3 regions of the Fischerella sp. genome follow, and region 1 is predicted to be linked to each of the others. Evidence: predicted binding sites of a transcription regulator. Region 1 holds the regulator's gene; each other region holds the start of a gene.
What was found. Region 1 encodes NtcA, which controls nitrogen genes in cyanobacteria. Its sites were predicted from a motif close to TNTGTANNNNNNNNTACANA; they were not measured.
Positions count from the first base shown of each region.

Region 2: the regulator NtcA is predicted to act here: its motif matches at 2,402-2,421, upstream of HXY43_RS12555 (DUF3155 domain-containing protein).
Region 3: the regulator NtcA is predicted to act here: its motif matches at 2,558-2,577, upstream of HXY43_RS17755 (cell division protein SepF).

Region 1 is NZ_JACAEU010000115.1:75,606-83,449, reverse strand. Features, by position in the region: gene HXY43_RS15720 (COP23 domain-containing protein) at 1-217, shown strand, start outside; gene HXY43_RS15715 (tetratricopeptide repeat-containing serine protease family protein) at 267-1,676, shown strand; gene HXY43_RS15710 (tetratricopeptide repeat-containing serine protease family protein) at 1,724-3,004, shown strand; gene hisB (imidazoleglycerol-phosphate dehydratase HisB) at 3,379-4,023, opposite strand; gene fabI (enoyl-ACP reductase FabI) at 4,151-4,927, opposite strand; gene ntcA (global nitrogen regulator NtcA) at 5,576-6,247, shown strand; gene HXY43_RS15690 (DUF3084 domain-containing protein) at 6,507-7,844, shown strand, end outside.
Region 2 is NZ_JACAEU010000093.1:6,290-14,133, forward strand. Features, by position in the region: gene HXY43_RS12545 (S-layer homology domain-containing protein) at 1-712, shown strand, start outside; gene HXY43_RS12550 (HAMP domain-containing sensor histidine kinase) at 781-2,097, opposite strand; gene HXY43_RS12555 (DUF3155 domain-containing protein) at 2,451-2,765, shown strand; gene HXY43_RS12560 (cofactor assembly of complex C subunit B) at 3,230-3,760, opposite strand; gene HXY43_RS12565 (PadR family transcriptional regulator) at 3,815-4,162, opposite strand; gene HXY43_RS12570 (DUF3611 family protein) at 4,766-5,335, shown strand; gene HXY43_RS12575 (hypothetical protein) at 5,630-5,857, shown strand; gene serS (serine--tRNA ligase) at 6,123-7,403, shown strand; gene HXY43_RS12585 (site-specific DNA-methyltransferase) at 7,754-7,844, shown strand, end outside.
Region 3 is NZ_JACAEU010000132.1:22,497-30,340, reverse strand. Features, by position in the region: gene HXY43_RS17765 (RNA helicase) at 1-646, opposite strand, end outside; gene proC (pyrroline-5-carboxylate reductase) at 908-1,720, opposite strand; gene HXY43_RS17755 (cell division protein SepF) at 1,855-2,454, opposite strand; gene HXY43_RS17750 (YggS family pyridoxal phosphate-dependent enzyme) at 3,057-3,728, opposite strand; gene pipX (transcriptional coactivator PipX) at 3,725-4,003, opposite strand; gene HXY43_RS17740 (hypothetical protein) at 4,032-4,154, shown strand; gene HXY43_RS17735 (anthranilate synthase component I) at 4,785-6,323, opposite strand; gene rfbC (dTDP-4-dehydrorhamnose 3,5-epimerase) at 6,450-6,995, shown strand; gene rfbD (dTDP-4-dehydrorhamnose reductase) at 7,259-7,844, shown strand, end outside.

The DNA of each region.
Region 1 (7,844 bases):
ACAATCAGTAGTGTGTGCTGTTGCACAACAGGGCGATGCGTGTACAAATAATAACGTGTTATTTACACTCAAACCCGGGACTAAGCCTAGTGCTGTATTAACTAGTTTGTTAGACACTCGTGGTTTGGCTGCTGGTAGAGTTTTAGATGAAGCTGGGGGCGACGATCTGGTAATTGATGTTGATGCTTATATACAAGGGATAGCATCACAAAAGTGAAACATTGTTTATCTTATGAATCAAAGCTGAAAGATATCTTTTTTAATACGTGACAAACACCGTTGTTGAGCAAGCGAAAAGCATTTTCGAGGTGTTTATGAAGTTTGATTATGTAATTTCATCGGCATTAATAGGTGTATCAATGGCGCTGGTGCAGGTACAAGAAGTATTGGCGTTATCTCCACAAGCAGTGAATGAAATTGCCAAACAAGTCACTGTCCGGATGGAAATTCCAGGGACTCCAGGTTCGGGTGTGCTAGTCAAACAGGAGGGGAATACTTACATTGTTCTAACTGCGGCTCACGTAGTCAAGAACCCCAAAGAGGTCTTAAAAAACCCTGATAAATATGAAATTATTACACCAGATGGACAACGTCATGCCGTTACTGAAGTAAAACCACTACCCAATAATCTTGATTTAGCAGTAGTAAAGTTTATAAGTAATCGCAAGTATAAATGCGTTAAGGTAGGGGATGCAAACGAAAGCTCCATCGGTGCTGCGGTTTATGTATACGGTTTTCCAAAGGTTCAAGATACAACCAAAAGCCGAACTGGAAAATTTACTCAAGGAAGAATTACTGGTAGCGCCGCCAAAGCAATTGAGCGAGGCTATGCAATAGCGTATGATAATTCGACGTTACAAGGTATGAGTGGTGGTGCAGTTCTCAACAGCAAAGGGGAGTTGATAGGCATTCACGGAAAAGGAGATAATTCTGGAGATAGTTCTGGAGAAGCAGCTAATAGCGGTCGTTCCCTCAAAAATCCACGCAATTTTGCTATACCCATCAATACTTTTGTACAGCATTCAGCAAGTGTTGGGATAAATTTGGGTATTTCTTTACCTGCACCAGTCGCCACAGCACCTAAAGGTGATGATTTCTATATCCGAGGCTTGAATAAGAGTGAGCAAGGTGATTTGCAAGGGGCAATTAATGACTTCAGTGAAGCGATTCGATTGAATCCTAAATATGCTTTTGCTTATCAACTACGAGGACATGCGCGACAACAACTCAAGGATTATCGGGCTGCAATTAGCGATTACAGTGAAGCGATTCGCCTTAGCCCCAATACGTATATATTCTATTTATCGCGGGGAATTGCTCGTGCCCAACTACGTGAAGACTTGCCGGGAGCAGTAGCTGATTTAACTAAGGTAATTGAGCTAGTCAATGAGAACGAGGATGAAGGTGACACTCTGTTTCACGCCTATTTGAGTAGGGGTATAGCTCATTTTTTCCAAAACGAACATCAGGATGCAGTAGCTGACTTAACTCAAGCGCTAAAAATTAATCCCAACTATAGCGAAGCGTATTACCTACGAGGTGCTGCCCGCTTGGGATTAGGAGACAGAAAAGGAGCTAAAGCTGATTTGCAAAAAGCTGCTGAGTTATTCCAACAAGCAGGTAGAAAAAATGAGTATTTGGAAACGCTGGCTTTGATTAAACAGTATCAACTGTAGCCGATTGAATTACGCAATCGATATCTGATGGGTGAGGTGAAAATTCCATGAAATTACGATTATGGCTTTACGGATTGACGACAACTGCAATTATATTCAGTGCAGTTGTGGATATTGATCGGTTTTTCCCAATACCTACACCAGTAAAGACACAAAAAGCGATCGCTGCTCTCGACCCTCGTATCATCAGTAATAACGCTAGCTCTATCACAGTACAAATTAATAGTGAAAACAGTCATGGTTGTGGTGTAATTATCAAACAGGAAGGAAATACATACACTGTCTTGACTGCTGCTAATGTTGTAGGAGAAAAATCAGGCAAATATAAAATTACTACTTCTGATGGAAAATCTTATGAAGCAAAGGATATTAAGCGACTTCCGGATAATATAGATTTAGCAGTAGCTAAATTTGTGAGCAATAAAACTTATAGAGTAGCCAAGCTAGGAAACTCCGATACCATCAAAAGTAACGATAAAGTTTACGTTTTTGGGTTTTCCAAAACAACAAGTACAACCAAAAAAAGCGTAGAACATTTTGCACCAGGAAAAACAACTGCTAATGCTTCCAATGCCTCAAAATCATTGCAGAATGGTTATGCGTTAATGTACGACAATCAAACATTAGCAGGAATGAATGGTAGTCCAGTATTGAACGAAAACGGTGACTTAATCGCCATTCACGCTGATAGTGACACAGCAGAGGAAGCCTCAGAAAATCCCAATGTTGCCGTACTCAAAACCACCCGAAATTTTGCTGTACCGATTAATACTTTTGTGCAACAGTCAAAAACTGTTGGAATTGACCTGCGTATTTCTTTACCTGCAACCGTTGCTACATCACCTAAAGGTGATGAGTATTATATTCAGGGTGGGCAAAAGGAGATTAAAGGTGATTTAAAAGGAGCGATCGCAGATTATAGTAAAGCAATTGAGGTTAATCCACAATATGCTGAAGCTTACAATGATAGAGGTATAGCTCGCTTTAAATTGGGTGACAAACAAGGAAGTATCGAGGATTTCAGTCAAGCACTGCGGATTATTTCCATCGGGACTAACGCCCGCTATAATCGCGCTTATGCTTACTTCCAATTGCAAAATTATCAATCGGCAATTGCTGATTTTAACGAAGTATTACGAATTAATCCCAACAATGCTGATTCCTATATTTACCGGGGTATTGCCCGTTTGGAATTAAAAGATAAGCAAGGAGGAAAAGCAGACTTGCAAAAAGCTGCGGAGTTATTTAAACAACAAGGAAGGATGGAAGCATATCAAAAAACACTTGTGATGATGCGCGAACTACAAAAATATCGATTGATAGACTAAGATAACAATCTTATAGGAGAAACCCAAGGAATTGATAGCACTCCAGAAGCAGTTAACGAACCTTATAAAAAAGCAGGAGAGGCAATAAGTCCTTTGCAACAATAAAGAATATTTGAGGCTTTAATATCCCATTGCGTACACATACAAAATCTGGATACGAAATTGTATGTAACAAAGTTGCATTACCTAAATTGAAGCGATCGCCCCTTTACGTATACACTATAGAGTGACGATGCACACCAGTGTACAACTTCACCAAGCGCAACATTACACAAGCTCCTAGCGAAACTCTCAGTTCAAAACTCTGCGAGCCTCTGCGCTTACCTCTGCGAGCCTTTGCGTTTCAACTCCCCCCTCTTTTACGCAAATTTTTTCTACAACACCCCCTTAGAACTGGGGATCGTCCCTGCACGCCGGGGATCGATCTCCACCGCCATTCGCATTGCCCTTGCAAACGCCTTAAACGTCGCCTCAATGATGTGATGGGAATTGATGCCATCTAACTGGCGAATGTGCAGCGTCATTTGGCTATTATTCGCTAGCGCTACAAAAAATTCGCGTACTAGTTGCGTATCATAGCTTCCCACCCGCTGGGTGGGAATTTGCAAGCCGTAGCTGAGATGGGGACGTCCAGAAAAGTCCAACGCCACTTGAATTAATGCCTCATCCAGAGGTGCGAGGAAATTACCAAAGCGGACAATACCTTTGCGATCGCCCAGTGCTTGGCTAATAACTTGTCCGAGGGTAATACCTACATCTTCGTTAGTGTGGTGGTCATCAATATGTAAGTCTCCCGTAGCTTGGATATCCAAGTCAATTAACCCATGAGATGCTATTTGATGCAGCATGTGATCTAAAAACGGAATGCCAGTAGCTGCATTGCAAACCCCTGTACCATCGAGATTAATCGTGACTTGTACATCCGTTTCCCCCGTAGTGCGGCGTAAAGAGGCAATACGCGGGGTTTTGGTGGACTGATTGTTGGATGAAGAAAGAGTTTGGCGATCGCTTATTTGCATAGGTATTAGGGATTAGGTATTGGGGATTGGGTATTGGGTATTGGGGTTTAGGGATGGAGTATTGGGTAGTGGGTATTGAAAATAATTTCCTAGTCCCTAGTCCCCAGTCCCTAATCCCCAGTCCCCCTTACATTCCCATGATTTCATATCCTGAGTCTACATACAGGACTTGCCCTGTAATTCCGCTTGCCAAGTCGCTACACAAGAAAGCTGCTGCGTTACCCACCTCTGTTTGAGTCACAGTACGTCGCAAAGGAGCTACTTTCTCCACATGATGAATCATATCTAGAATACCTCCAACGGCACTTGAAGCTAAAGTGCGGATCGGCCCTGCGGAAATGGCATTCACCCGGATATTTGAGGGGCCTAGTTCCGCAGCCAGGTAACGTACGCTAGCCTCCAGCCCAGCTTTGGCAACTCCCATGACGTTATAGTTGGGAATTGCTCTGACAGCACCCAAATAAGTGAGAGTGACTATGCTTGCTCCTTGTGTCATCAAAGGTTTAGCTGCACCCGCCAGCTGCGCCAAGGAGTAAGTGCTGACTTCTAAAGCTGTATGGAAACCCTCACGGGAGGTTTGGCTAAAGTCCCCACTCAGATCGTCTTTGTTGGCAAAAGCAAGGCAATGGATGAGGATGTCTAACTTGCCCCACTTATCGCGGATTGTCTCAAAAGCAGACTTAACCTGCTCGTCATTTTGGACGTTACAGGGCAGAAACAGGCTAGGGTTGAGGGGTTCTACCAGTTCTGCGACCTTTTTCTCCATTTTGCCTTTTTCATCTGGTAAATAGGTAATGCCGAGGTTAGCACCGGCTTTGTGCAGTTGTTGGGCAATACCCCAGGCAATCGAGCGGTTATTAGCAATGCCAGTAACCAAGGCATTTTTTCCAGTTAAATCCAGCATATAAATTGTTAGTGCGATGTTTCATTAGGAGCATACTAGAATCTGAGTCTAGTTTGTCTTTGTTTTGGACACGATTTACAAATTTGACACTTTCAACTTGAGAAGAGGTGAGGTTATAAAAGATTAAGACCTTTACTGGTTATGGTAAACAACCTCAAGATACTCGGCAAAACCCATTGTGCTTACTTTTCTTACCTATATTCCAGCAACTGTTGCAATGAGAGTTTTATAAAAATCTGTCACAAGTTTGGTATAAACTACATTTAATTATTTTTTTAAAAAATATATTAGGATGCACAAATTCACCTAAGCCTGCTTTGTGCTTCTTGGTTGATATGCTCACATGATGTTTTATGATTATTGACAAGGCTGTTTGCTGCCACAAAATCTGCACTAAAACTTTAAGAGAATCTCAATGAATCTTTCTTTTTTCTTAAAAAACTTATTGTCTACAATTTTGAAAGTACCTAATACAAAGTACTAGATCCCAGTAGGATAAATTTTGTATCATGTTGGACAAACATTTAAGAGGCAAAGAGGTTAAGTATAGGAAAGAACAGAAAGGTTAACAATGTTTTCTTGATTTTTCGGGTGTATTCTTAGGTAATCTATATTTAGTTTTTTCCGGCATTGGGTAGGGGAAGGGAGATGATCGTGACACAAGATAAAGCCCTAGCAAATGTTTTTCGTCAGATGGCGACTGGAGCGTTTCCGCCAGTTGTGGAAACGTTTGAACGCAACAAAACGATCTTTTTCCCCGGCGATCCTGCAGAACGAGTTTATTTTCTTTTAAAAGGTGCAGTGAAACTATCCAGGGTGTACGAGGCAGGAGAAGAAATTACCGTAGCGCTACTGCGGGAAAATAGCGTTTTTGGGGTTTTGTCCCTACTAACGGGAAACAAGTCCGATCGCTTTTATCATGCAGTTGCTTTTACACCTGTAGAATTGTTATCAGCTCCAATTGAACAGGTGGAACAAGCACTCAAAGACAACCCAGAATTGTCGATGTTAATGTTGCGAGGCTTGTCTTCGCGGATTCTCCAGACAGAGATGATGATTGAAACACTTGCTCACCGTGATATGGGTTCGAGGTTGATCAGTTTTCTATTAATTCTCTGTCGGGATTTTGGTGTTCCTTGTGCAGATGGAATCACAATTGACCTCAAGCTATCTCATCAGGCGATCGCTGAAGCAATTGGTTCTACTCGCGTCACCGTCACCAGGTTACTAGGCGATTTGCGCGAAAAGAAGTTGATTTCCATACACAAGAAAAAAATCACTGTTCATAAGCCTGTTACCTTAAGTCGGCAATTCACTTAAAAGCACTTGGGGATTGGGGATTAGGGACTAGGGACTAGGGATTGGGCATTGGGAATAGGTGAAAATGATGAATGCTGAATGCTGAAAATTTCATAATTCATAATTCATAATTCATAATTTTTATGCCCCTTGCCCCTTGCCCCTTGCCCTGATAAATTAACTTTTTCCCGACTTCTGCAAGAAGTCTTCCGATCCCCCACACAAAACGCCTGAAAGTAGTAGGCTGTATCTGGAAGGATTTCTTCGGTAAATATTAAAGATGGCCACCGGGTACATCCTCATCATTGCAATTTTAATTTTAGGAGGCGTTATTGCCACCGTGGGCGATCGCATAGGCACGCGGGTTGGCAAGAAACGGCTCTCACTATTTAACCTACGACCAAAAAACACGGCTGTATTAGTAACGATTTTGACAGGATTGGGCATTTCAGCATCAACCCTGGGAATTTTATTTTTAGCCGATGAAGGCTTGCGTAAAGGCGTATTTGAACTAGAGGACATTCAAAAAGACCTTAGGCGTAAGCGCGTACAGTTAGAGAATACAACTCAACAACTTGATACAACAAAACAAGAGTTAGACCAAGCCAGAAAAGAACAAACAAAAGCTCAACAAGACTTGCAGGAAATTAATAAATCCTTACAAGCCGCTAATGCCAAGCAACAGCAAACACAAACCCAACTCAACCGCACTATTGACCAAAAAGCGCGAACCCAAGCCCAACTCCAACGTACCCAAAAACAGCTAGATCAAGTAGCAACTCAGTACCAGCAAGCTATGGCTCAGTTGCAAAACGTTTATCAAGAGAGAAACAAGCAACTAGCCGAAATTAAAGGACTCCGGGCAGAACGCCAAAGACTTTACGAAGAAGCTAAACAAGCAATTGCCGAAGCCCAAGCGGCCATTGACAAACGCGATCGCGAACTTGCCAAGCGCCAGGAAGCTATTGAACAGCGCGATTTCAAAATCGCCGACCTGGATCGCCTGATGCAACAGCGCAATGTTGAAATCGCAGCGCGAGAGCAAATAATTGCCCAACGAGAAACTCGCCTGAAAGAATTAGAAAAACAACAGAATTATCTCGAACAGGAAGTCGCAAGGCTGGAGAAATATTACCAATCTTTTCGTGACTTACGCCTGGGGAAACTAGCATTAGCCCGCGGTCAAGTTCTTGCTGGTGGTGTAGTTCGCGTCCAACAGCCTTCTGCTGCTCGTCAGGCAGTTATCCAGTTATTGCAAGAAGCCAACAAAAGTGCCAGCATCGAATTAACCGAGCCTGGGATCAATCCTCCCCCAAATGTGCAGGTACTGCGTGTTACCGAGGAACAAATTGAGCAATTAAGCAAGCAAATTAAAGACGGTCGAGAATATGTAGTGCGAATTTTCTGTGCAGGCAATTATGTGAGAGGGGAAAAGCCGATAGAATTTTTCGCCGATGCATCACTAAATCAAGTCGTTTTTTCGGGAGGTGAAGTGCTGGCTGCAACTACGGCCGATCCCAAAAACATGACATCTTATCAACTGCGACAGCGGTTAGAATTGTTAATTTCTGCCTCGCAATTTCGTGCGCGCAATGCTGGAATTTTAGAAGATATTCAA
Region 2 (7,844 bases), on a different contig from region 1:
ACCAATTGCAGCTGCAACTGAAAAGGAAATTGTTGTTAATTATCCCAATGTTAAATTCCTGAATCCAAAAGCAACTGCAACACGGGCACAGGTAGCGGCTTTTATCTACCAAGCTTTGGTTAGTAACAATCAAGCCTCAGCTATTAATTCACCCTACATCGCCAAAGTTGGTGAACCTATCCCTGTTGCTATTACCATTCCTCAAGGAACCGTTATTCCTGTGAAGTACGACAAGGCAGAAAAAATTCTTGTCACCAAAGATGAAACAGCACCTTTAACACTTGCAGTCTCGCAAAATGTAATTACAGATACGGGAAATGTAGTCATTCCCGCTGGTAGTCAGGTTGTGGGTAAACTCAAACCAGCTAAAGGTGGTTCTCAATTCGTTGCAGAAAAACTGATTTTGACCAATGGTCAAGAGTATCAAATCAACGCTGCTTCGCAAGTAATTAGCAAAACCGAAACTATTAAAAAGGGTACTAGTACGGGGGCAATTGTCAAGAATACTGTATTAGGCGCAGGTGCAGCAGCAGCGGTGGCTGCGGTTACAGGCGATCGCGCTGTTGCTACAGAAGAAGTCTTGGGTGGTGCTGCGATCGGTAGCTTGATTGGTCTGTTCTTTGGTAAGAAGAGTGTTGACTTAATCGCCATTGACCCAGATACAGACCTACAAATGACCATTGGTCAAAACTTCCAGGTTTCACTCAAATAGTTGTTGGTTAGTAGTTGGTAGTTAGTAGTTAGTAGGACAACTAACCACTAACCACTATCCACTAACCACTAACCCTTAGCAATTGGCAACCAAACAATAAAAGTAGTTCCTGGTACTTGAGGTGATGTAATTTTTGAGTTTAAAGCAGGGCTGAAAACTTCAATTTCTCCCTGCATTTGCTCTATTAGCTGTTTAGCTATAGATATTCCCAATCCTGTACCGGGAATTTCAGTTTGAGCTTGTACACCCCGGTAACGTCGTTCACCCAGATGTTCTAAATCTTGGGGTGGAATTCCAGGGCCTGTATCAGTAATCGCTACTCCTTGAAAATTATCTTTTTGTTGCCCTGCTTGAATCAATATCTTACCGCCCGCAGGAGTGTATTTCAGAGCATTATCAATAATATTGCTAAACACTTCTGTTAATGCCTTGAAGTTGGCGCGTACTAACGGCAAATGTGGTGGAATTTCACCTATCAGTTCTAGATTTCGCTCTTGGGCTATTGCTTGTGCAGAAACTAATAAGGGTTGCAATACATCGACTAGATAGCAATCAGCTTCTTTCTCACCCGTTCCTGGCAATAACAGTATTGGTTTGGAGTCTTTTTCTACAGTTGCTTCTACAAATACTTCGTTTTCTTGTGGTAGTTTCAGGGAGGCTAAATCTTCTGGTTGGAAGTCAATGACTTCATCAAAATTTTTCAATAATTCTTGCAGGCGATCGCTTTCTCGAACAATACTTTCTGCTACTTCGCGGTTAGTATCTCCCGGCCGCAGTCGCTTCATCAGGAGTTTACCAAAAGTCCGCAATGCTGTTAATGGATTGCGAAATTGATGCAATAGACTATCTAACAAATCTTGCTGCTTCTCTTGCAGAATTTGTTGTTGATGCAACTGTACCTCTAGCCAGGTGCGACGCTGATCTAAAATGCAAGCTATTGTCAGCGTTTGGGCAATATGTTCTACTTGAGTTCGCTCTTGTTCATTCCATGCCCTGTCTTGTCTAGCTGTCACTAGCAACCCCATCATCATATTTTCATAGATAAGAGGTAAAACAATTTGGTCGCCACCGAGAAGGTATTCCTGTTGTGAATGCGGTTCAGTTGTATTTTCTGTTCCAGACTTATTTGGTGGAGTAGGAAATTCTTCTGCTGCTGTCAAAAATTTCTGGTTAAGTTTTGGCAACGCTAAAGCATTTGTACTTAACAATCCTGCTGCTGTTTCTGGATAAACCACCAGCGGAATTAGTTTCGCCTCATTTGCCGGAGCCTCTACCAATTCTTGTGTTAAATATACAACACTCAAAGATGCTCCCAGCCCTTGGACTAACAGCATCATTTGCTCTCGACATAGAGCAACAAATTCTGAACTGGCAGACATTAACATTGTTTCAGCTCTGGTTCAAGATTAAGATGAAAGCCAATACAAGCACAAAATACGTGAATTTTATATGTAACAAAGTTTAACTAAATTTTGCAATTAATGCGTCGATCTAGAGAAGGAGACAGGAAGCAGAAGTAAAATAATTTTTATTCCCCATTTGCCATCCCTCTTTTATCCGTAACTAGTATACAAATTTCAAAATTAACAAGATAATTATTTATATAGGTTAAAAGAAATTATGATTTTTGTATCAAAAGTTTAAAAACTGTTGATCTTTTGAACTAGAACTTTTATAATTACGACGGATTTTGTAGCTATCACTACAATCTGTAGCCTTAACAGAGGAGGAAAATAGGTTGGCAAGGAGACGAAAGCGGAAAAGCCGTCGTCGCCAGGAAGGACGGCGTATTTTAGAGCATGTGCCCCAATATAGCATTGAAAGCGGCGAAGAGAAACCTGTGACAGCAGCCAGAAAATTTATTCAAGCTGAAGGAATCTTGCCACCCGCTTTGTTACTCGTAAAGCGCAACGAACACACCACAGATAGATATTTTTGGGCTGAAAAGGGGCTATTTGGTGCTCAATACGTGGAAGAGAACCATTTCTTATTTCCCAGTCTGAGAACATTAGAACCTACAGGCCCAGAGCCGGCAGTTTTGGCGACTCGGTGAACCATCCAATGGCGAACTGTGAGATAGTGAGTCTGGCTTTTGACAATTATTAACTGGCAAAGTGCTAAAGATATTCAAAAATTTAATTATTTTTTCGTTTTCAGCTCATTTGCCAGTAGGCTAGCGGTCTGGAAGTGCCAATCAAATCCGATTAGGATTTGGTTAATATTGCGAAGATGTACAAGGAAGTAGGGATAAAGCGACTCATTTCTAAGTCAAACGTTCACTTAATGTGAGCCGTGCTTAGAAATTAATTCTCCGGTAGGATAGCAAACCAAAAATCTTTGTAAAATTGCCAAACCGCTCTGTCAAAAAAAATAACTTTTTCTCCACTGCGATTTGCATTGTTGTGGAGAATAGCGAAAAATTAGGAGTCGTTATCCCTTCTTCCTAAGGTTCATTTTCTGGATAGGTGGTAAAAATTCTGGTTCTGCTTATTTGGAGATGGTCATCATGCCTGGGGATTATTCGCGAAGCTTCAGGTTTAATGCCCTCTGTAACTCAATTAGCTCATCACGATGGGCGATCGCAGTAATTTGACTTGGGGAGTGTGATTCGCTCTTGGTTGCTTCTACCTTTAGCAACACCTTCTCAAGTTTTCCGGTTTTTTTCCAATAGAAAACTCCACTTAAAGGTGATAGCAGTACCATCCCTACAAATAAGGTGCTTAGGCTAGGAAAAAGCTGTGACAAAACCAATGCTAAACAAAGCATACCAGCAGCTGTGATGAGTGTCAAAAATGCAGCTAGAAACCTGCTGGGGCGAACATAACCTTCAAACGTCACTTGATTTTGTTCTGGGTCTACCGCTGCCACTCGGTAAGACCGTGCTCGAAAATACTCCTTTAATTGAGGCATTAAAGTAGCTTCGTCTTGCTCAGATACCAGTTGTGCTATTTCTGTACGGTCTTTAGTAGAGGCACGAATAAAGAAAAATAGCCCAACCGATAATAACAAAGTCAGCAGCAACGTGGATGGCAGAATGGCAGTATCCATAAACTAAGTTGTTACTTTTTCATTGGAGGGGACTTATTCATTATCAATTATTCGTTAATTTATCCTCCTATTTATATACTGCTGCCACAGACGGGCTAAATCCTGCGCTTGTGAAGTCCACTCTGAAGAAACTTGGTACATCCGCCGGGGACGTCCGCGTCCTTCGAGTTTCTTCCAATACCCTGTAATTGCCTTATAGTCTTCAAGAAACTTAATCGCACTGTAAAGTACAGTATCCGAAAGCCGATAAGTAGGGTATTCAGTTTCCAGACGTTGGATTAACTCGGTTCCGTAAGACTCCCCTTGTAACAAAACATACAAAATATAACAAACTGCTAGTTCTTGACAAAGGTAAGTTGGCGGAGGATTCTCAAAGAATTGATATATATCCTCAAGTTTCATGGTTGGTGAAGAATGGCTAAAAAATGCCCTAAGGTTGAGCCTACAATCCCTTTAGTGAGTATATAGTGCTACCCCCTATTCGGGTAAGTATATAACGCTACTTAGGCTGGATTGGCAAAGCGCAAGCAATAAACAAAAACCCAAGCTCTTTAGTCGTGGGATGACGCTTCAAGCACCGGAAGTGAATTCTGGTGACAGCGCCTCATCAATGCGCCAGCTTTGGAAATGCAAAAACATGCACTCCTACCCCAAGCTCTAGGCAGTGCGGTGAGGAGCAAACAGATAACGACCAAGCCGCTATCTTTGTGTCAAGTGATGCCGAGCGTGTGAGGACTTGCTTAAGCATAAAATATTGCTTTAGCAATTTTAAAGGTAAAATGCAACTTTTTCTTTAAAACTTAATAAACACTTTTTTTACAGCAATTTTACCAGTGCAAATCTTCAAAAATGAAGACAAATACGATATCTTTTTTCCAGCCCCTGAGTCTGTTGACACATTGCAGGCAGCATAATGTACTGAATTTCCATACATGAAATATCCAAACGGAATCTGGTAAGTGTCATAGTAAATTTAATCAAGTGCTCAGCACATAGGTGATCGGTATGCCAGTAGACTCTCAATCATCTTCCTCTCGACGTCAAGAAATTGCCAAAATATTTCGCCTCACTGGTTGGATCAGCTTCTGGATTCAATTAGTACTAGGCGTCGTTTCTGCAATCATTGTGCTGGTATATAGTATCTTTAGCCAAAGACCTGGTAGCCCCAGTAATAACCCAGGCAGTGGATTGGGTGTGTTTTTAGCAGTTTGTGGATTAGTGACCTTGGGTGGGGGCATTTATTTAGCTTTTCGCTACACGCAAATTGGTAGAAAACTTTTATCCCCCAATCCCATCAACCACCCCAGCAAATTGGAAACAGTCCAAGTCCTGCGACTAGGGTTGATGGTGAATTTAATCGGTATACTGTTGACTCTTTTAGGAGCACAGGCGATCGTTGGTACCCTGGTAGCTAGGTCTATATCCCCCCAAGCTATTACTACACAATTATTTGACCCCAACCGAATCATTAGTGGTCTAGATATGCTGGTAGTGCAAGCAAACACCAACACGGTTTCAGCTCACTTTGCCGGACTTGTGGGGTCAATTTGGCTACTCAATCGCGTTACCCGCTAAATATGGGAGTAGGAGAGTGAGCATGGGGCATGGGGCATGGGGCATTGGGCATTGGGCATTGGAAATAACCACCAACCACCAACCACCAACCAACAACTACTAACCACTAACCACTAACTACTAACCAATAACTACTAACCAATAACCAATGAATCAAAAAGGAAAATAGGAATTTTCCGAAATTATCTCTCTCAAGCGTGAAGACTAAAACAAGTTACTCAAATAAACATCCTGCTAATGGATGAAACAAAATTAACAAAAGAACTTTATTGAGAGATTTGGAGGTCTGACACTATGAGAGAATTACAAACATGGAAATTCGGTATACAGTTTCTCTTTAGTACTGTGATGATTGGACTGTGTACTTTCCAGCTTGTCAACGATAAAGCGAAGGAAAACCAAACGCTGTACTGGAGTGGTTTAAGCACCGTATTAGCATATTGGCTACCTTCTCCGACTGGCTCTCAAGAAGAACGTTTCAATCAGCAAAGAGGAACTTCAGAACGAGAACAATCTTCATAACAATTCATCTAATCTTTATTATTAACTAATTGTAATATTGAAATATTCAGGCTATTGCTATAACCAATATAAATATTTGGAAAATGAGCCTTGAAATGCCTAAAATAAATTGCAGTGTAGTAGCCCCAGCATCAAAGCCGGGGCTAAATTTTGGCAGATAGAAGTTTTTTGGTATGCAGAAGACTGAATTTTGCCAAAGTAGCACTTAGATACAATATGCTGATGTGTAACTAAGAAGTACTAGGCTAGAAACTGAGAAAAATCTGTGCTGGATATTAAGCAAATACGGGAAAACCCACAATTTGTTCAAGAAAGGTTGAATACTCGTGGCGGTAACTATGATATTCAGCCGATTGTAGAGTTGAATAAACAACAACGCGAATTAGAACAGAAGCGAAGTCAACTCCAAACACGCAGCAACGAAATTGGTAAACTCGTTGGGCAAAAAATTAAATCGGGTATAAATCCTCAAAATCCAGAAATTCAGACCTTGCGGGATGAAGGCAACTCCATTAAAGCTACATTAAGTGAATTGGAGCCGCAAGAAAAAGAAATAATCGCAAAAATCCAAGAACTTGTACTTGCACTTCCTAATTTGCCCAGCGACTCCACACCCATCGGCAAGAATGAGGAAGAGAACGTCGAAGTGCGCCGCTGGGGTGATGAGTACATTCCTCAAAATCCAAATATTCTGCCTCACTGGGAAATTGGTGAAAAGTTGGGTATTCTCAACGTAGAACGAGCGGTCAAAGTTGCTCAAAGTCGCTTTGTCGCTTTAATAGGCGCTGGTGCAGCACTGGAGAGAGCATTAATTCAGTTTATGCTCGATCGCCAAATCGCAGCAGGGTATGTAGAAGTTATCCCTCCATTTTTAATCAATAGTGCATCTCTAACAGCAACTGGTCAATTGCCCAAGTTTGCTGAAGAAAGCTTCAAATGTGCTGATGATGACTTGTGGCTAACTCCCACAGCGGAGGTACCCGTCACTAACCTCTATCGAGGTGAAATTCTCGCTGCTGAAGAATTGCCTATCTATCACTGTGCTTATACTCCTTGTTTTCGTCGCGAAGCAGGGAGTTATGGACGGGATATGCGGGGATTAATTCGCCTACACCAATTTAATAAAGTGGAATTGGTAAAACTAACTCATTCCAGCACTTCCTTTGAAGAACTGGAAAAATTGGTGGGGAATGCAGAAGCAATTTTACAGGCGTTAAAGTTGCCTTACCGAGTCATAGAGTTATGCACTGGAGATTTAGGATTTGCCTCTGCCAAAACTTATGATTTAGAGGTGTGGCTTCCTTCTTCTGGTAAGTACCGGGAAATTTCCAGCTGTTCCAATTGTGTAGACTTCCAAGCACGACGGGCTGACATTCGCTTCAAAGAAGCGGGCAAGAAGGGGACACAGTTAGTGCATACTCTTAACGGTTCTGGGTTAGCTGTGGGAAGGACAATGGCAGCAATTTTGGAAAATTATCAACAAGAAGATGGCACGGTGCGGATACCAGAAGCCCTACAGCCTTATTTGGGACGGGAGGTATTGTAATTTTTGGGCAATTCTCCACTTGCCCTTAGTATATAAACTCATTGACGAAGTTCTGATACTCATTCACGAAGATAAAAGACTGATTAATCAGGTTCTGATACTCATTCACGAAGATAAAAGACTCATTAATGAGGTTCTGATACTCATTGGCGAGGATAAAAGATTCGTTAATTAGGTTCTGATACTCGTCAATGAAGTTCTGAGACTCGCACAGGAGTTTTTTATTCTCGTCCTTTAATAGTGAACAATGTCCTGCCAACCTCGCCAGCTAAAACTAGGTTACTGCTTCCACATCACCACCCATCCGTGAGAGGTTTTGGTATGATGAACACGATTATTGCGCTTGAGCTATGATGTCTGCCAGTCTAAGCAAAATTTATGTTTCGACGCGGTTTGTTTCTGAGGAAAGAACTGACCCGTTAGAAGATACGCTACAGGATA
Region 3 (7,844 bases), on a different contig from region 1:
ATAGCGGAAATACTCCCTTGATATTGCCAAAATGGAATTCCAAGGGAACAGGGCGAAAATCTGAATAAATCAAGTCTGTAGGGCCGTGAACTTGATTTAGCCAATCTGTGAGTTGTTCGCTGTTAGCAACTGTGGCCGACAATGCTACTAGTTGAACTTCACGGGGACAATAAATAATTGATTCTTCCCAAACAGTCCCCCGTTGGCGATCGTTCATGTAGTGGCACTCATCTAGCACCACTGCCTCCACATCTGTTAAGGAGATACCGACCTGCCCAATGGGTGTGCCGTAAAGCATGTTCCGGAAAATTTCTGTAGTCATCACTACAATCGGCGCATCCCGGTTGATGCTGGCATCTCCAGTTAACAATCCAACGAAATCAAAACCAAATTGTTCGCGAAAGTCGCGTAGCTTTTGATTGGAAAGTGCTTTTAGAGGGGTAGTATAAAACACTCGCTTTCCTCGCGCCAAAGCACGATAGATGGCATATTCCCCCACTAACGTTTTGCCCGAACCCGTGGGCGCACACACAACGACAGACCTTCCAGCATTTAGAGAAGCGATCGCATCTAGCTGGAATTTATCCAGTTCAAAAGGAAATATAGAACTGGGATCAACTTCTGGAGACAGGGCAGAATAATTCACTCAATCACAATTGCAACCAGACTGTTTACTATATTATTTCAATCTCTCATGGCGATTCATCCAGAATCACCTCAACAAATCAAACCTTCATAGGTAGTAGCTAAATTATAAATTGTACCATTACTTAGGAAATAGTTGGTGGTTGGTGGTTGGTTGTTGGTGGTTAGTGGTTGTAGAGACGTGCCATGGCACGTCTGTACATTGGTTAGTGGTTATTCCCCCACTCTCCCCATCACCCCATCTCCCCATCTCCCACTCCCCTCACTTCCCCAATTCCTGGGAGCGAATCGTAGCTGCTTTGACTGCCTCAATTAAAGCTGAGCGAAATGCTGAGCGTTCTAATTGGGCAATGCCAGCAATTGTTGTCCCGCCAGGACTGGTAACGCGGTCTTTGAGTTCTGCTGGGTGGATTTTGGTGTCGTGCAATAACTGCGCTGTTCCCAAGACGGTTTGTAAAGCTAGTCGATAAGCGATCGCTCTGGATAAACCTGCGGCAACTCCGCCATCAGCAAGTGCTTCTACCATTAACGCTACGTAAGCAGGGCCACTACCCGATAGTCCAGTGACTGCATCCATCAGCGATTCGGGAACTTCTACTACTTCCCCTACCGCAGAAAACAGCTGCCGTGCTATTTCCAGATGATTGGCATGGGTATAAGCGCCAGGGGTGATGGCGGTGATGCCTGCACCTACTGTTGCGGGTGTATTGGGCATGGCGCGAATGACTGGCAATTGGGGAAAAGCTGCTTCGAGATGAGTTAGAGGTACACCTGCCAACACAGAAACTACTAGCGGCGAATATCCTTTATCGATGACATCTGCTAACTCTTGGGCGATCGCACTGAATACCTGAGGTTTAACCGCCAAACACACCACTTCTGTTGCTTGTTTGAAAACCAGGCAGTTATCAGCTGTCACAGCCACATTGTACTGATGCGCTAGAAAATCCTGACGTGCAGACTGCGGTTCACTAACCATCACTTCTGATGGTTGATAAATTGAACGAGCAATAAGGCGGGATAATAAAGCTTCTCCCATTACCCCGCCACCAATTAAACTAAATTTGATTGTCATTGGTCAATGGTCATTGGTCATTGGTGAGCCAGCGCGGTCTTGGGGGTCTCCCCCATGAGCGACTGGTGAACCCGTAAGGATCATTGGTCATTAGATTTTGAACTAATGACTCATGACTCATGACTAATTCTAGTTCATTGCACCATGCGATTAGGTTCATTTCCCCAAGTCGGATTTGGAGTTGTTGCAGGGCGTGGGGTACGCACTGGTGGTTGAGGTACTTCGTGAAGAACTCCGCCTTGAGTGCTAACTTGCACACAGCTGGGTGTAAACAAAAAGATGCTTTCGCCAATGCGCTCTTGATGTCCATCAAGAGCATAAGTGCCACCCGCAACAAAATCAACCGCTCGCTGCGCTTGATCTGGGTCCATAATCGTCAAATTTAATACAATTGATTTCCGCTCTCGCAATGCTTGAATAGCTTGCGGCATTTCTTCAAATGTACGCGGTTCTAGGACTAAAACTTCTGAAATACCATTAATTGCACCTGGCATACCAATCACATTGCTCATCGTCTTTGAAGAAGCTGTTGCTACATCTGGATTCATTGTAGGCACTGGTTCGCGCCAACGTCGATTTGCAGAGGTAGGTTCTTGTGGGGGTATTGGTTGCTGATTTTGTTCCTGATAAAGATTCTGGTAGCTTTCTGTATCAGGTTCTTCTTCATAGTACTCGTATTCTACTTGCTCATTTAAACCAACAAAATCTCTCAGTTTAGAGAAAATATTGTTCATAGTGTACGCTCCTGGTGCAAATCACCCTTATTGATATGGCAACAATTGATGCAGCCGAGTTACGCCGCTACAGAGGGCGGACAGTTTAGCAATTCTATAGTTGTTTGTAGCATATACTACGGCTTTTGCTGATGAACGGACGCCCCCCAGAACGTCTATGCATAGCTTGCACGCAATAATGAGTCCAGATTATAGCCTAACTATTTTTGTATGCAAAGTTGCCTACACATTATATTTTCTGTGTGTTTGCCTTTGTCAATCCTCAATCCTTTGTACGCTCGCCAACCAGCGTTTTCTAATTTTTTTTACATGCAGGAAAAAAGTAATTTCGTTTGCATACTTTTCTTAACCAAAGTTTATTGGGGATTGGGAATCGGGCCGAAGTGAATTGGGATTTAACGTTATCTTTGCCCTATGCCCCATGCCCCTTGCCACTTGCCCCTTGCCCATCACCTCATGTCCTCCTTTCCTTGTCACTTACTAACCAAGTTTAAATACTCAAAAAAATGTAGAGATGCTTCAAATAGAGCATCTCTACAACGGTCAACAATTATTCTCTGCGATACTGTGCGTTTGTGCGAGGATCTCAAATGTGCGATCGCTTACGGGGTACGCTCTCCAAACAAAATAGTTCCCAAGCGCACCATCGTTGCACCTGCTTGTACTGCCAGTTGGTAATCACTAGACATTCCCATTGACAAATGCCGCACTTGAATGTGAGGCCAGTTTTGTTCGCGGATTTCTTGTGCTAGTTCGTGCGTACGATTAAATACATCAAGGATTTCCGCATCATTCAACCCTAAGGGCGGAATTGTCATCAAACCTTGAATTTGTAAATTTTTGCATTGATTAAGTGTTGGTAGGTCAGCTAAAAGTTGAGGTACACTCCAGCCCGATTTACTGGGATCGGGGAGAATTTTTACTTGCAAGCACACATAAGGACTTACTCCTAATTGTTGTGCCAATTGGTCTAAGCGCTGTGCAAGCTTCAAATTATCTATTGAGTGAATCCACTGAAAGTTTTCTAAGGCCTTTTTGGCTTTATTGCTTTGCAAATGTCCAATAAAGTGCCAAGTAATATCTGATAAGTCTTGTAACTCTGCTTGCTTGCCAATCGCTTCTTGAATGCGATTTTCACCAAAATCCCGAATTCCTGCTGCATAGGCAGCGCGAATCACATCAGTTGGTACTTGCTTAGTGACAGCTATTAACCGAACCGAAGCTGGTAGGTGTGCGCGCACGGTGGCAATACGTTCGCTAATCGAACTGCTCATTGGAATGTGCGTTGGAAAATACTCTGCAATTGATCGTAATCTTGAGCTTGTCCACTGCGACGCAGATTACGCAAGCGATTTTCTAGTAACATTCTCGCCTCAGTACGTCCTATCGGCTGAAACTTGAGACCTTTAGCATCAGTTGTTACCAAAAAAAATAGACGTTGAGCATACAGTGTAGTGAATAATTCTTGGTTTTCATCCACCATACAGATCCTATAAAGCAAACCCCAAGTTGGATGATTTATGTAAGTTTCTGAGCTTTCTGGATTCATTTAATACTTGAAGGTAAGAATAGATAGTATGTTTTCGCAGTTGAATGCCAACATTGGTGAGGGTGATACTTCCATTGAACTGGAATATTTACTCCAAATGCGAAATCAGCCAACTTTTGGCACAATAGCGTTGGTAAAGATGTCGATGTAATTGGCAACAGACAGCGAAAATGGCAGCAGCTAAGGCATATTGCCGTCCTAACTAAATTACAACTGCCATTTGGGGCAACAACAGGGGACATTAAGAGTTAGAGACACAGAAATAGAGTTTCCCCATTCTCCCCTCTTGTTGATTTTATTCTCTCCTTGTTTCCCCTCTACCCATGCTGCCATAATTGCCGCCGTTTGTTGTACAAATTCACAAACAGCTTACCAATAGACTTAGGGCAAGGGTCAAGGGGAAAAAGTACGGGAAAAAATAAAAGAGATAGTAGACTTCTTGCGTAAGAACATCCCTCTTTGCCTATTCCCCATTACCCGTTATCCTTCGGAGGAAACGCCGAGTTCCCCATTCTCAAGATAGATCCTATTTCAGTTCCCAGTTGCATCATTAGATTTCGCTATTACGTCATAAGTCCATAGTTAATACTTAATACTTAATAATCAAGAGCCAACAGTCAAGGTTTGCTGAGTTGGAATAATTTGGTGGGTATTGGTGATTGGGGATTGGGGATTGATGATTGGGGATTGGTGATTGGGGATTGGTGATTGGTGATTGGGGATTGGGAGAAGATTCTTCTTATTTCCTAATACCTAGTCCCCAGTCCCTAGTCCCTAGTCCCTAATCCCCAGTCCCCAGTAGTGCTTTTAGTTGTGCCTGAGCTTTGTGCAGAGATTCATGCCATTCTCGCTCGGGATCGCTGTCTGCCACAATTCCTGCTCCAACTTGTCCCCAGACGGTGTTGAGTGAGGGAGTGGGGGAGTGCAGGAGTGCAGGAGTGCAGGAGTGGGGGAGTTGTTTTAACACTTCCCCCCCTTTCCCTCTCGCTCCTAATCCCCACTCCCTCTCCTTCGGTAGAGAGGGAGCTAATAGCAGGGTGCGAATTAAGATATTTAAGTCTAAGTTACCCCGCCAATCTAAATAGCCGCAGGAACCATAGAACAGGCTACGCCGTACAGGTTCTAGTTCCTCAATGATTTCCATACAACGGACTTTTGGGCAACCTGTGATTGTGCCACCGGGGAACATGGCGCGAATTAAATCAATGGTACTAAGATCGCTTCTTAAGATACCTTTGATATTGCTGACAAGATGCATGACGTGACTATATCGCTCAATCGTCAGCAATTCATCAACTTCCACACTTCCCCATTCACATACACGCCCTAGATCGTTGCGCTCTAAGTCCACGAGCATGATGTGTTCAGCACGTTCTTTGGTGTTGCTAAGTAAATCTGCTGCGAGTTGTTGGTCTTTTTCTGGCGCGATCGCACGCGATCGCGTCCCAGCGATCGGTCTAGTAGAGACGCGAAATTTCGCGTCTCTACATCTTTGTGACTGTACCAATCTTTCTGGCGAACAGCTAATAACTTCTCCCCAAGGTGTTCGGAAATAGCAAGCAAAAGGAGAAGGATTGATCTGCTGCAAAACACGGTAAATTTCCCAACCAGAAGCGGTTGTTTGTGCTTCAAACCGCAGCGAGAGATTGGCCTGAAAAATGTCTCCAGCCTGAATGTATTTTTTTGCAAGGTTGACTGTTGCTTCGTATTCTTCTTGAGAAGTTTGGAAATGGGGAGTAACTGTGATGGGGTGATGGGGTGGTGGGGTGGTGGGGTGGATTTTCTTCATCTCCCCATCTCCCTGTTCGAGTTTCCTCTCTAACTCATCCAACCCACTTGTACTACTGGCAGCTAACCACAAAACTTGTTCCCAGCGATCCAAAACCGCAAAACACTCTGGTTCGTACCAAAAAGCTACTGGAAATGGCAAGGAATCAGATTTTGTGTAAGGTAGCTGTTCAATTTCCCAGGCAATGTCGTAGCCCAACCAACCCAGCCAACCGCCTGTGAAAGGGAGAGAGGAGGAGGGGGTGAGAGGGAGAGGGAGAGTGTTTTCTTTTCTTGCCAGTAACTGTTCAAGAAAGGGAAGAACTTTTCCTAGTGGTGGAGTCCATATTTGGGGGTGTCCATCCACATACCGAGGAGCGCCTGCACAGATAGAATAACGAGCGAGTTGAGAATTATTTGTTGATGCTAGATAGGGGCTTTCTAGTAGAGTAGCAATTGTAGATGTGTGGTTGTAACCAAATAATGCGGCGAAAATATCAGAACCAGTACGCTTTTCTAAAGGGAGCGATCGCCAATACCAACATTGCGTCATATTCTTGCAATTTAAATTAAAAATAACATAGAAAATAATTTATGATTAATATTGCTTTCATTGTTTAGTTTTTGCTAGCAAATTAGTCATTTTAGAAACTAACAAAGTAGTAAATCCCCAAGCAGCATGAAGATTATTTCTACTGAAATTCCTGAGGTTCTCATCATTGAACCTCAAGTCTTCCAAGATGATCGCGGGTTTTTCTTTGAAAGCTACAATTATCAAAAGTTTACTGATATAACTGGTAATTTAATTAACTTTGTTCAAGACAACCATTCTTGCTCCAAACAAAACGTCTTGCGTGGTTTACACTACCAAATTCAACAACCACAAGGCAAGCTAGTCCGAGTCGTGATTGGTAGTATATTTGATGTTGCCGTAGATATTAGAAAAAGTTCCTTAACTTTTGGTAAGTGGATGGGTTGTGAACTCAGCGCCGAAAACAAACGCCAAATTTGGATACCGCCAGGCTTTGCTCATGGCTTTGTTGTCCTTTCAGAATTTGCTGAAGTCCTCTATAAGACTACAGACTATTATGCTCCTCAATATGAACGGTGCATCCTCTGGAATGACCCCAATTTATCGATAGATTGGCATTTGTCTGGACAACCAATCTTATCTGCCAAAGACCAAGCAGGTAAATTTTTTAATGAAGCAGAGCTTTATACTTAACCGTAAAAATAGTCATTCTTTTAGCTTGAGCTTAAAGAGATATAAAATGGGAACACACATGGCATATTGTATCAGAAAAATACAAAATTTTTTCTAAGAAACGTCTTAAAAATCTGAAGAAAAAAGCGCCTTTGTTGTAACAAAGGCGATCGCTAAACGCTGATGCCCAGAAGGTAAATTAAATACCAAAAAACGCCAAACTAATGATATGGTTTTCATAAAGCCTCTTGGAGGTGCAAAAATCCACAAGCACAAGTAGGCTAATGAGTAAATCAATTCTGCTAATCGGCAGTAACGGTCAAGTAGGCAAAGAATTACAACAAAACCTCATCACCTATGGAAAAGTCATCACTCTTGCACGCCCCACCATAGATCTTGCCCAACCCGATACTCTCCGCAGCGCGATTAGAGAAAACAAACCCCAAGTCATCATCAACGCCGCTGCTTATACCGCTGTTGACAAAGCTGAAAGTGAACCGGAATTGGCAAAAGCCATTAACGCGACAGCACCTGAAATCCTCGCTGAAGAAGCTAAAAAACAGCAAGCTTTCCTAATTCACATATCTACTGATTACGTTTTTGATGGCAATAGCTGTCATCCCTATCAGGAAACCGACGCGACTAATCCCTTAAGTGTTTACGGTCAAACTAAACTGGCAGGAGAAGAGGCTATTCGCCAGACATACGCTCATCACCTTATTCTTCGCACAGCTTGGGTATATGGGACTTTTGGCAAAAGTAACTTTGTCAAAACTATGCTGCGGCTAGGAGGAGAAAGAGAAGAAATTCGTGTAGTCACCGATCAAATTGGTAGTCCAACTTGGGCAAGAGACATAGCAGCAACCATCG